Regions from separate parts of the Kitasatospora sp. NPDC090308 genome, predicted to be linked through region 1. Evidence: riboswitches for the same ligand, from Rfam matches in the RefSeq annotation. Region 1 holds a riboswitch; the other holds the start of a gene.
What was found. Region 1 has a riboswitch for cyclic di-AMP ahead of ACIQVD_RS01880 (NlpC/P60 family protein). Riboswitches for the same ligand answer to the same signal wherever they lie in the genome.
Positions count from the first base shown of each region.

Region 1 (5,347 bases):
GCGGCACCGGGCCGAGGCCGAGGGGGTGCGCCGGGAGGCGGAGTCGCTGCGCAAGAAGGTCCGCTCGCTGGAGGCGGACACCCGGCGGGCGCAGGCCGAGAACCGCCGGCTGGCCGGGGAGCTGGCCGAGGCGCGGGCCGCCGCCGCCGCCGAGCGCAGCGCCGCCGAGAGCGAGGCCCGGCGGCTGCGGCACCGGGTCGCCGAGCTGGAGGCCGCGGTGGAGAGCGGACGGCGCACCGCCCGGGAGGGCCGCAGCGTCGAGGACATGCGGCTGCGGCTGCTGCTGGACAGCGTGCTGCAGTCGGCCCAGGGCCTCCAGCGCGAGCTGGCGCTGCCGGTGACCGCGCTGCGCCCGGCCGACCTGGTGGAGGCGGTGGAGCCCGGCTCGGCCTCGCCGCACGACGTGGCCCGGCGCGGCCTGGCCGAGGACGACCCGGCGCTGCTGGACCAGCTGCTGGCCATCCCGCAGGTCCACCTGGTGGTGGACGGCTACAACGTGACCAAGACCGGCTACCCCCAACTGCCGCTGGAGCAGCAGCGGATGCGGCTGCTGGGCGGGCTGGCGATGCTGGCCCAGCGCACCCAGGCCGAGGTGACCTGCGTGTTCGACGGCCAGGACCTGGACGTGCCGGTGATCATGGCCCCGCCGCGCGGGGTGCGGGTGCGTTTCAGCCGGACCGGGGAGACCGCGGACGAGCTGATCCGCCGGCTGGTGCGGGCCGAGCCGCAGGGCCGTCCGGTGGTGGTGGTCTCCGCCGACCGGGAGGTCGCCGACGGGGTCCGCACGGCGGGGGCGCGGCCGGTGGCCTCGGTGCTGCTGCTGAACCGGCTGGCGCGCAGCTGAGGGGCGGTCAGCGGGCCCCCGGGCGGCCGGAGTGTGACGGTCCCGTGAAAGGGGGCGGGGGCGGGCATCCGGAAGCCCCCGGGAGTGGACGCGGAGGCAGGGACTTCACTAGGGTCTGGCGTCAAACCTATATTCCGGACCATCACTCGTCGGGGTGAGTCCAGCAGGAAGAAGGAGCTCCCCCTTGGCCTCCCACCGCCGTCCCAAGCAGCCGAGCCGTGCGCGGATCTCCGTGTTCACCGCTGCCGCCGCGACCGCGGTCGCCCTGACGGCCCAGGCCAGCGCGCACGCCGCCCCGGCCCAGCCGAACAAGGACGAGGTGAAGGCGCAGGTCGACAAGCTGCTGGAGGAGCAGGAGCAGTCCGCCGAGAAGTACAACGGCGCCAAGGAGCGGGCCGACCAGCTGCGCAAGCAGGCCGACGACCTGCAGGACCAGGTGGCCCGCGGCCAGGAGCAGTTGACCGAGCTGGCCTCCGGGCTGGCGGCGGTGGCCGGCGACCAGTACCGGCAGGGCGGCGTCGACCCGTCGATGCAGCTGATGCTCTCCTCGAACCCGGACCAGTACCTCACCCAGGCCACCTCCTTCGGGCAGGCGGCCAGCACCCAGGCCGAGACGCTCAAGTCGCTCAAGGACCAGCAGCGCCGCCTGGACCAGCAGAAGCAGGAGGCCTCCCAGGTCCTCCAGGAGCTGGACAGCCAGACCCAGGCGCTCAACGACGCCAAGAACGACGTGAACGCCAAGCTCGCCGAGGCGCAGAAGCTGCTCTCCAAGCTGAACGCCGCGGACCGCGCCTCCATCCTCCGCGGCTCCGGCGGCGGCACCGCCTCGCGCAGCGCCTCCCGGGTCGACCCGTCCACCCTGCCGCCGGCCAGCGGCTACGCGGCGACCGCGGTGGCGGCCGCGCTCGGCAAGCAGGGCTCGGCGTACGTCTGGGGCGCCACCGGGTCGAGCACCTTCGACTGCTCGGGCCTGATGGTGTGGGCGTACAAGCAGGCCGGCGTCTCGCTGCCGCGCACCTCGCAGTCGCAGGGCAGCTACGGCACCAACGTGGGCACCGACTGGCACAACGCGCAGCCCGGCGACCTGGTCATCTACTACGGCGACCGGCACCACGTCGGCATGTACATCGGCAACGGCCTGGTGGTGCACGCGCCGCGCACCGGTGACGTGGTGAAGACGATGAAGGTCGACACCCTGCCGATCTCCACCATCCGCCGGGTCTGACCGGGGCGGGTCGGGTCCGGCCGGGGCTGATCGACGGCCCGGCGAATCGGACAAACGCCTCACCGGGCGACAACTGACGCACTGTGACACGCCCGGGCGGGTCGGGATCCTGCTGTGATCCGTGACACGCCCGGGTGTGGTGTTTTCCGGCCGCAGGGTGAGAATTGCTCCGTGCTGGGTAGTGAACCGATCACGTTCGGTCATAAGTGTCGAGGTATTTGATTCAGAATCAGATTTTTTTCCGACAAGGATTTGAACGGATCACGGATCGGTTACTAGGGTCGTGCTTCGACCACCGCAGTGTCGATCGCCCAAGGGGGGCGGCGGCGGAGGTCGCCGCCGAGTCCGTGACGCAGCGGGCAGACCGTCAACACCGGGTCTGCCGACGGGGATACCCCTGCGGGGGTGCTGTCGAACGGAGCCGGGGAACCACGTTCCCCCGGGGTGAATCGGCGCCGGGCCGACCGCCGCGCGCGGTCGGTGAAGCGCCGTAGGGCATCTCTTCCAGCCCGAACCCGTCAGCTCACCCGGTAGGCGGTGTGAGGAAGAAGGAGTCCGCCTTCGTGGCGTCCCATCGCCGTCCCAAGCCCGTCGGCCGTGCCCGGGTCTCGATTCTCACTGCCACCGCCGCCGCTGCCGTGGCGCTCTCCGCCCAGGGCGGGGCGCACGCCGACCCGGCGCCGACCAAGGACCAGGTCAAGGCCCAGGTCGACGAGCTCAACGAGCAGGCCGAGGTGAAGACGGAGGCGCTCAACGCCTCGGTCGAGAAGCAGCAGGACCTGCAGAAGCAGGTCGGCCAGCTCCAGGACCAGCTCGCCCGGCAGCAGGAGCAGGTGACCTCCGCCCGGGAGTCGCTGGCCGGCATCGCCGCGGAGCAGTACCGCACCGGCACCATGCCGCAGACCATGCAGCTGATGCTCTCCAGCAGCCCGGACACCTTCCTCGGCCAGGCTGGTGCGCTGAACGCGGTCGGCTCCACCCAGGCCGACCTGCTCAAGACCTTCCAGAACGAGCAGGCCAAGCTCGACGCGCAGCGCAAGGAGGCCGAGACCAAGCTCGCCGAACTGGACACCACCACCAAGGCCCTCAAGGCCGACAAGGAGGACGTCCAGGCGAAGCTGGCCAAGGCCCAGGAGCTGCTCAACACGCTGACCCAGCAGGAGCGCGAGCAGCTCGCCGCCGCCGAGGCCAAGGCCGCCGCGGACGCCAAGGCGAAGGCCGACTCCGCGCAGCAGCAGCAACAGCAGCAGCAACAGCAGCGGGCCTCCCGCGACAGCGGCCGGGCGGAGCTGAACGCCCCGGCGTCCTCCAGCTTCTCGGGCAACGCGGTCGGCGCGGCGGCCTCCAAGCTGGGCAGCTGGTACTCCTACGGCGCGGCCGGGCCGAGCACCTTCGACTGCTCCGGGCTGATGCAGTGGGCCTACAAGCAGGCCGGGGTGTCCATCCCGCGCACCTCGCAGGCGCAGGCCGGGGCCGGCACCAGCCTCGGCACCAACATCGCCAACGCCCGTCCGGGCGACCTGATCATCTACTACGGCGACCAGCACCACGTCGGCATGTACGTCGGCAACGGGCAGATCATCCACGCCCCGCACACCGGCGCGCAGGTCCGCTACGAGTCGGCGACCGCGATGCCGATCAACCGGATCGTCCGGATCTGACGCTCCGTCGAGGCCCCGGCCCGGTACCCCGCACGGGGTGCCGGGCCGCTCTCGTTCGGATGCCCGATTAGGGGTCAAATATTCGGTGCTGTCAGGGTTTGGACTGGATCGGTCGGAATCGCTAACCTCTGCCCCCGGGCCCCCGCGAGGACGGCCGTCCGACCGCGGGCGGCGGCGGAGGCCGGCCGCAGAACGGAGCCGTCGCGCGTGTCCGTGCCCCGCCGCACCCCACTGCCCGGCGTCCAGCGCCTCGCCCGCGCCCTGGCGCTCACCGCCGCCGCCACCGGCGCGCTCGGCCTGACCGTGGGCGGGGCCGCCGCGGCCCCGCTCAGCCCCGCCGACCCGCCCAACCGCGGCGAGGTCAAGGCCCGGGTCGACCAGCTCTACGAGGAGGCCGAGCGGGCCTCCGAGCAGTGCAACGCCGCGCTGGAGCAGCAGCGGCGGCTCCAGGCCGAGGCCGGCGCCCTCCAGGACCAGGTCGCCGCCGGGCAGGAGGAGCTCAACCGGATGCGCGGCGACCTGGGCGCCGTCGCCGCCGCCGAGTACCGGTCCCAGGGCATCGACCCCGCCGTCCGGCTGATGCTCGACCAGGACCCGGCCGGCTACCTGACCGGCGCCCGCTCGCTCGAACAGGCCACCGCCCGGCAGGGCGACCGGCTGCGCGAGCTGGCCGAGCGGGCCCGGCGGCTCGACGAGCGGCGGCACGAGGCCGGCGCCAAGCTCGACGAGCTGGAGCAGGCCAGGCAGCGGCTGTCCGCCGCCAAGGACGAGGTCCGCGAGCGGCTGGCCAAGGCCCAGCGGCTGCTGAACGGCCTCGCCCCCGCCGAGCGGGCCCGGCTGACGGCCGACGACGCCCGGGCGGCCCGGCAGCGCGCCACCCGCGGCACCGACCGGATCGACCTCGGCGACCAGCCGCCCTCCTCCGACCGGGCCGCCGCCGCGCTGGCCGCCGCCATCTCCAAGATCGGCTCCCCCTACGTCTACGGATCGACCGGCCCCGGCACCTTCGACTGCTCCGGTCTGATGTACTGGTCGTGGCGGCAGGCCGGAGTGACCCTGCCGCGGACCTCGCAGGGACAGGCCACGGCCGGCCGGCGGGTGAGCCTCGCCGAAGCCCGGCCCGGAGACCTGGTGATCTTCTACAGCGACAGGCACCACGTCGGCATGTACGCCGGCGGGGGCGTCGTCGTGCACGCCCCCTACCCCGGGGCCCGGGTCCGCTACGAGAGCGTCGGCGCGATGCCGGTCAACACGGTGGTGCGGGTCTGAGCCTCGTCGACGAGCCCCTGGTCACCGACCCGGCGACGGCCACCGGGCCGGGCCGGGCCGGTGCTCCGCTGTCCCGGCGGGCCGCCCTGCTGCTGGCCGCCGCCGGGGCCGCCCAGCTCTCGCTCCCGCCGGTCCGGCCCGCCCGGTCGGCCCCCGCCGCGCCGCCCGCGCCGCCGCCCGGGCTGCGGGAGACCGCCGTACGGCTGCTGGAGCAGCGGGCCCGCGCGGTGGCCGGCCGGGACACCGCCGGGCTGCTGGCGGGCTCCGCGGACGGCGCCGAGGAGGCCGACCGGGACCTGCTGACCCGGACCGCCGGGCTGCGCTTCGCCGCGTACGCGCTGAAGCTGA
Region 1 covers NZ_JBIVXY010000001.1:439,425-444,771, reverse strand. The annotation lists gene ACIQVD_RS01890 (NYN domain-containing protein) at 1-844, shown strand, start outside; gene ACIQVD_RS01885 (C40 family peptidase) at 1,029-2,069, shown strand; cyclic di-AMP (ydaO/yuaA leader) riboswitch at 2,469-2,622, shown strand; gene ACIQVD_RS01880 (NlpC/P60 family protein) at 2,633-3,730, shown strand; gene ACIQVD_RS01875 (NlpC/P60 family protein) at 3,938-4,999, shown strand; gene ACIQVD_RS01870 (hypothetical protein) at 5,227-5,347, shown strand, end outside.

Region 2 (5,347 bases), 430 kb from region 1:
TCCCCGCCGTCCGCCAGGTTCTCGACACCCTCGATCTCGGTGATGTCGGGCTGGCCCAGAACGTCGATCTGGCCCTCGTCGACGGCCTGCGTGTAGAAGCGCGGAAGCGCGTCGTTGACGGCCTCCTCCAGCACCGCGCCACGACCGAAGCGCTGGTCGATCACCTTGTTCGGGATCTTGCCCTTGCGGAAGCCCGGAACGGTGACCTGCTGGTTGATCTTCTTGTACGCCGCGTCGAGGCTGGGCTTGAGCTCCTCGAAGGGCACCTCGACGGTGAGTCGAACCCGGGTGGGGTTCAGAGTCTCGACGGCGCTCTTCACGGTTGGGTCTCCTAGGGGGCTTGCGGTCAGGGCGATAGGCGGTTGGGGCTGCATTGCTGTCCGTACTACCGCCAGCGATCCATCCTACCGGTACCACGAAAGCGGCTGTGCCCGGCACCGGGGGCCGGGAGCCCGGGGGGCCCGGAACCACGGCGGCGGAACCACGGCGGCGGGGCGCGACGACGACGGGGCCGCAACGACAACAGGGCCCCGCCCGCCGACGAGACCCTGCCGCACGCGGTCGGGGTGACCGGATTCGAACCGACGGCCTTCCGCTCCCAAAGCGGACGCGCTACCAACCTGCGCCACACCCCGTGGTGCCGAGCAGAAGAGTACACGTCGACCCGCCCCCGACCGGGGCGATATCGACGAGCCGGGGACGAGCCGACAACGGGAAGGAGTGTGCAATCCACCGACCCGACCAGGTACGCTGGGCCAGTCCTCACCACCGCACGGTGGCGGAGGGCGCTTCCCTGCGGGTGTAGCTCAATGGTAGAGCCCCAGTCTTCCAAACTGGTCACGCGAGTTCGATTCTCGTCACCCGCTCCACGAGGCCGACGGCCCCGACCGCCCAGCGGTCGGGGCCGTCGCCGTTCCCCCTCCGGCGCACCGGCCCCGCGCTCCCGCCCCGCGGACGGCCCGGAGGCCCCGCGCGGTGGGTCGCGCGGGGCCTCCGGGGGGTGGTGCCGGGGATCAGACGTTGACGCCGTGGGCCGCCAGGTAGGCGACCGGGTCGATGTCGGAGCCGTAGTCCGGGGTGGTGCGGATCTCGAAGTGCAGGTGCGGGCCGGTGACGTTGCCGGTGGCGCCGGACAGGCCGATCTGCTGCCCCGCCGTCACGGACTGGCCGGCCGAGACGGAGATCGAGGAGAGGTGCGCGTACTGGGCGTACTTGCCGTCGGCGAGCTTGATGACGACCTGGTTGCCGTAGGCGCCGCCGTTGCCGGCCGAGACCACGGTGCCGTTGGCGATCGCCTTCAGGCTGGTGCCGGTGGAGACCGGGAAGTCGATGCCGGTGTGGTAGCCGCTGGACCAGCTGGAGCCCGCCACCTTGTAACCGGTGGTGACGCTGCCCGGCGCGGGGGCGACGTAGCCGGAGGAGGAGCTCGCGGCGGAGCCGGCGCTGCTCGAACCGGTGGAGGCGGTGGCGGTCGACGACTTCGCCGAGGACGACTTCTCGGTCTTGGCCTCGACCTTGGCCGGGGCCGGAGCCGGGGTCTCGGCCTTCGCCTTGGCCGGGGCCTCGGTCTTGGCCTGCGCCTTCGGGGCGGCGGCGGTGGCCGCGGCGTCCGAGGAGGTGGTGGCCGAAGTCGCCGGGGCGGCCTGGCCGTTGACGCTCAGCTGCTGGCCGGGGTAGATCAGGTTCGGGTTGCCGCCGATGACCGAGCGGTTGTCCTGGTAGAGCTTCTCCCAGCCGCCGTCCACGTTCTTCGCGGTGGCGATCTTCGAGAGGGTGTCGCCGGCGGCGACCTTGTAGGTCTGCGCGGCGGCGTCACCGGCGGGGTGGCCGGTGGTGTCGGCGACGGGGGTGGCGTCGACCGAGACGTTGGCCCACTGGCGGCCGCCGTCCTGGTGGTCGGCGGTGCCGTGCGCGGAGGCGGCGGAGACCGGGAGGCCGACCGCGGCACCCACCACGCCGGCGGCGATGGCGATGCGGGCGATGGTGGTCAGGCGCGGCTTGCGGTGCTTGCCCTGGACGGACATGAAGCTGTTCCTCTCCGACGCCTACGAGGTGAGCTGTCGGGTTCGGGCGAGAGTTGCCCGGCCGCGTCTCCGCGGCTTCACCCCGAGCCGTCCCGTGCGTTCCGGGCCCGGCGTACTACCTGTGGTTCCCCCGCTCCTGCCGTGGCGTGGTGTCTGGTCGGCACCGAACGGCGGCAGGACTAGGCGTTCCGCTCGATGGCCAGCCCGGCCGATGTCCGGGCTGCGGAGGAAGCAAAACCCACGGCTCGCGGAGCTGGCAAGCGCCGAAGAGCCCCGTTCCCGTGATCGGGAGGGGGCTGACGGTACGCCAGGTCACGCTCCGCCGACGACGGGCTGCGGTGCGCGTACGGGATCATGACGGTGCGCCCACGAACCGCACACAGCGGGCGACGTCGGCCACTGCGTGCACCTGGGCGCTGACCTGGCGTGACGGGTCGGGTGAGCCTGGTCACCCGCGGGCAGCGGTGCGGTCCGGAACGGGGGTGCCCCCGCCCGTCGGAACGTGCTCCCCGAGGCCGGACGGGGTGGTCAGCCCGCGATGCCGGAGATGGCCTTGGAGATCGAGTTGAGGAACTGCTGGATCGGCCCGGCCATGGTCGACTGGCTGAGCATGAATCCGAACAGCGCGGCGATGATGGCGTGTCCGCCCTTCAACTGCTTGTTGCGGATGAAGATGAAGACGATGACGCCGAACAGGACAAGGGCGGAGACGGAGAAGGCCACCGGGACTCACTTCCTCGATTCATGGCGGGGGTTCAGGTCGGAACCGGCGACGGCTCCAGGCGGAAACCGGCCCCTGCCCCCCGTGTCCCCACCACTCCATCCGGACTCAGTGTGGTCGCTCGTGCGGACTGCGTAAAGGACTTGCCCCGTCACCGGGGGCCCCAACCCGGGTGGTGGGACTGATTTTCGCCGACCGCGACGATAGCGGACGGGTCCTGACGGGGCGTCGGCGGGAGGCGGTTCGCGGCAGCTGCCGCGGCAAACCGGCAGGCAGACCGGGTCGGTGCCCACCGGCCGGGTATGCCAGGGGAATTGGCCGAAGATCAACGTCGGGGTTTGACACTCCGTGGGCGCTCCGTGCTCACCGCGCCCGCCGCGTCCGCGCCCGGCGGGGTCAGCGGCGCCAGACCAGCAGCACCGCCCGGTCGTCGTTGACGTGCTTGGCCACGCTGTCGATCAGCCGGACCGCGGCCCCGGGGCGCCCGGCCGCCGGGATGGTGGCGACCAGCCGGTCGGCCTCGCCCATCAGCCGGTCCATGCCCTCGCCCAAGTCCCGGCCGGGGATCTCCACCATGCCGTCGGTGCAGAGCATCAGCACGTCGCCGGGGCCCAAAGTACCGCGCGCGCCCTCGAACTTGGCGCCGTCGTAGACGCCGAGCAGCGGGCCCTCGGCCTCCTTGACCTCCCAGTGGCCGGCCCCGGCCAGCCGGTGCATGCCGGGCAGGTGCCCGGCGGAGAGGAGTTCGTACTCGCCGGTGTCCAGGTCGAGGACCAGGTGGACGGCGGTGGCGAAGCCCTCCTCCCAGTCCTGGCGCAGCAGGTAGCCGTTGGCGGCGGGCAGGAAGTCGTGGGCGGGCAGCGAGCCGAGCAGCCCGCCGAAGGCGCCGGAGAGCAGCAGGGCGCGGCTGCCGGCGTCCATGCCCTTGCCGGAGACGTCGGCGAGGACGACTTCGAGCACCGGGCCGGTGCGGGCGGCGACCATGAAGTCGCCGGAGAAGGACTGGCCGCCGGCCGGGCGGAGCGCGGTGTCGGTGTGCCAGCCGTCGGGCAGCTGCGGGACGCGGCCCTGGACCCGGATCCGTTCGCGCAGGTCGAAGAGCATGGTGGAGCCGCCGCGCCAGGGCACGCCGATCCGGCGGCGGAACTGGGCGACCAGCAGTCCGGCGACGCCGACCGCGCCGACCACCAGGGCGGCGCCCGGGGTGACGCCGTGGGCGTACGCCTCGGGCTGCCGGCTGGCCACCCGCTCGCCGGTGTGCACCAGGGACTCGGTGATCAGCCCGGCGGCCGCGGCGGCGTACAGCAGCACCAGGGTGCCGGGGCGCAGCAGCAGCGCGCCGGCCAGCACCGGCAGGACCAGGGCGGTGGGCGGCGCCCAGTCCGGGACGAGGATGTTGAGCAGCACCAGCAGCGGGACGGCCAGGGCGAGCGCGGCGAACGCCCACCAGTCGGCGCCGTCGCCGCGGAAGTAGTCGACCCCGGTGCGGCGCAGCCTGCGCCGGGCCCGGTACAGCGCCGTGCGCAGCCGGGCCGTCACGGGTTCGCGGGACGGTCCGCCGTCCCGGCCCGTCGCACTGGGACGCGCGCTGCCGGCCATGGGGACCGACCTTATCCACCGCCGGTGCCCGCGTCGACGGGGCGGGTGGCACCGGGTGCAACGCGGGGCGGCGGGCCCGGCGGGTTTCGGCCGCCCGGGACGTGTCCGGGGGCGGGGGTCCTCCGCGGGCGGACCGGCGGAGCGGCCGAACCGGGGCCGGACGTCCGCGAGTTGGGCGCGGTGCGCCCGAGCCGTGCTTGCTGCGGTGCGGGGTGCGGCGGGGGACGCCCGGGCGGGCGTCCCCCGTCGGCTCAGCCCTGCGGGTGGTGGGCCGGGATCGGCGGGAGCTCGCCGGTGGTCTCGTACTCGGACAGCATGTCGATCCGGCGGGTGTGCCGCGCCTCGCCGCTGTACGGGGTGTTGAGGAAGACCTCGACGAACTTGGTGGCCTCGTCCAGGGTGTGCATCCGGCCGCCGACCGAGATGACGTTGGCGTTGTTGTGCTCGCGGCCGAGGGCCGCGGTCTGCTCGCTCCAGGCGAGGGCGGCCCGGACGCCCTTGACCTTGTTGGCGGCGATCGCCTCGCCGTTGCCGGAGCCGCCGATCACCACGCCCAGCGCCTCGGGGTCGGCGGCGGTGCGCTCGGCCGCCCGGAGGCAGAACGGCGGGTAGTCGTCCTCGGCGTCGTAGACGTGCGGGCCGCAGTCGACCGGCTCGTGCCCGGCCCCCTTCAGCCACTCGACGAGGTGGTTCTTCAGTTCGTATCCGGCGTGGTCGGAGCCCAGGTAGACGCGCATGACCACGAGTGTGACATGCCGCCGGGTCCGCTCCCCGGCAGGGGCGCGGACCCGGCGGCGGTGACGCGGCGTCAGCGGCGGCCGAGCAGTTTCCAGGTGAGCGGGAGGGCGCCCATCGCGAGCACCACCTTGAGCGCGTCGCCGACCAGGTACGGGTACAGACCGAGGTGGGCGGCCTCGGACAGCGGGACGTCCAGGGCGAAGGCCAGGTAGGGCACGCCGACGGCGTAGATGGCCAGGCTGCCGAGCACCATCGCGCCCGCGGT
Region 2 covers NZ_JBIVXY010000001.1:865,380-870,726, forward strand. The annotation lists gene tig (trigger factor) at 1-320, opposite strand, end outside; tRNA gene ACIQVD_RS03750 (tRNA-Pro) at 562-635, opposite strand; tRNA gene ACIQVD_RS03755 (tRNA-Gly) at 796-869, shown strand; gene ACIQVD_RS03760 (peptidoglycan DD-metalloendopeptidase family protein) at 1,014-2,024, opposite strand; cyclic di-AMP (ydaO/yuaA leader) riboswitch at 2,030-2,181, opposite strand; gene ACIQVD_RS03765 (hypothetical protein) at 2,553-2,747, opposite strand; gene ACIQVD_RS03770 (PP2C family protein-serine/threonine phosphatase) at 3,142-4,344, opposite strand; gene ACIQVD_RS03775 (ribose-5-phosphate isomerase) at 4,596-5,081, opposite strand; gene ACIQVD_RS03780 (biotin transporter BioY) at 5,153-5,347, opposite strand, start outside.
Region 2: it holds a riboswitch for cyclic di-AMP, as region 1 does, so the genes downstream of both, ACIQVD_RS03760 (peptidoglycan DD-metalloendopeptidase family protein) here and ACIQVD_RS01880 (NlpC/P60 family protein) in region 1, are expected to answer to the same signal.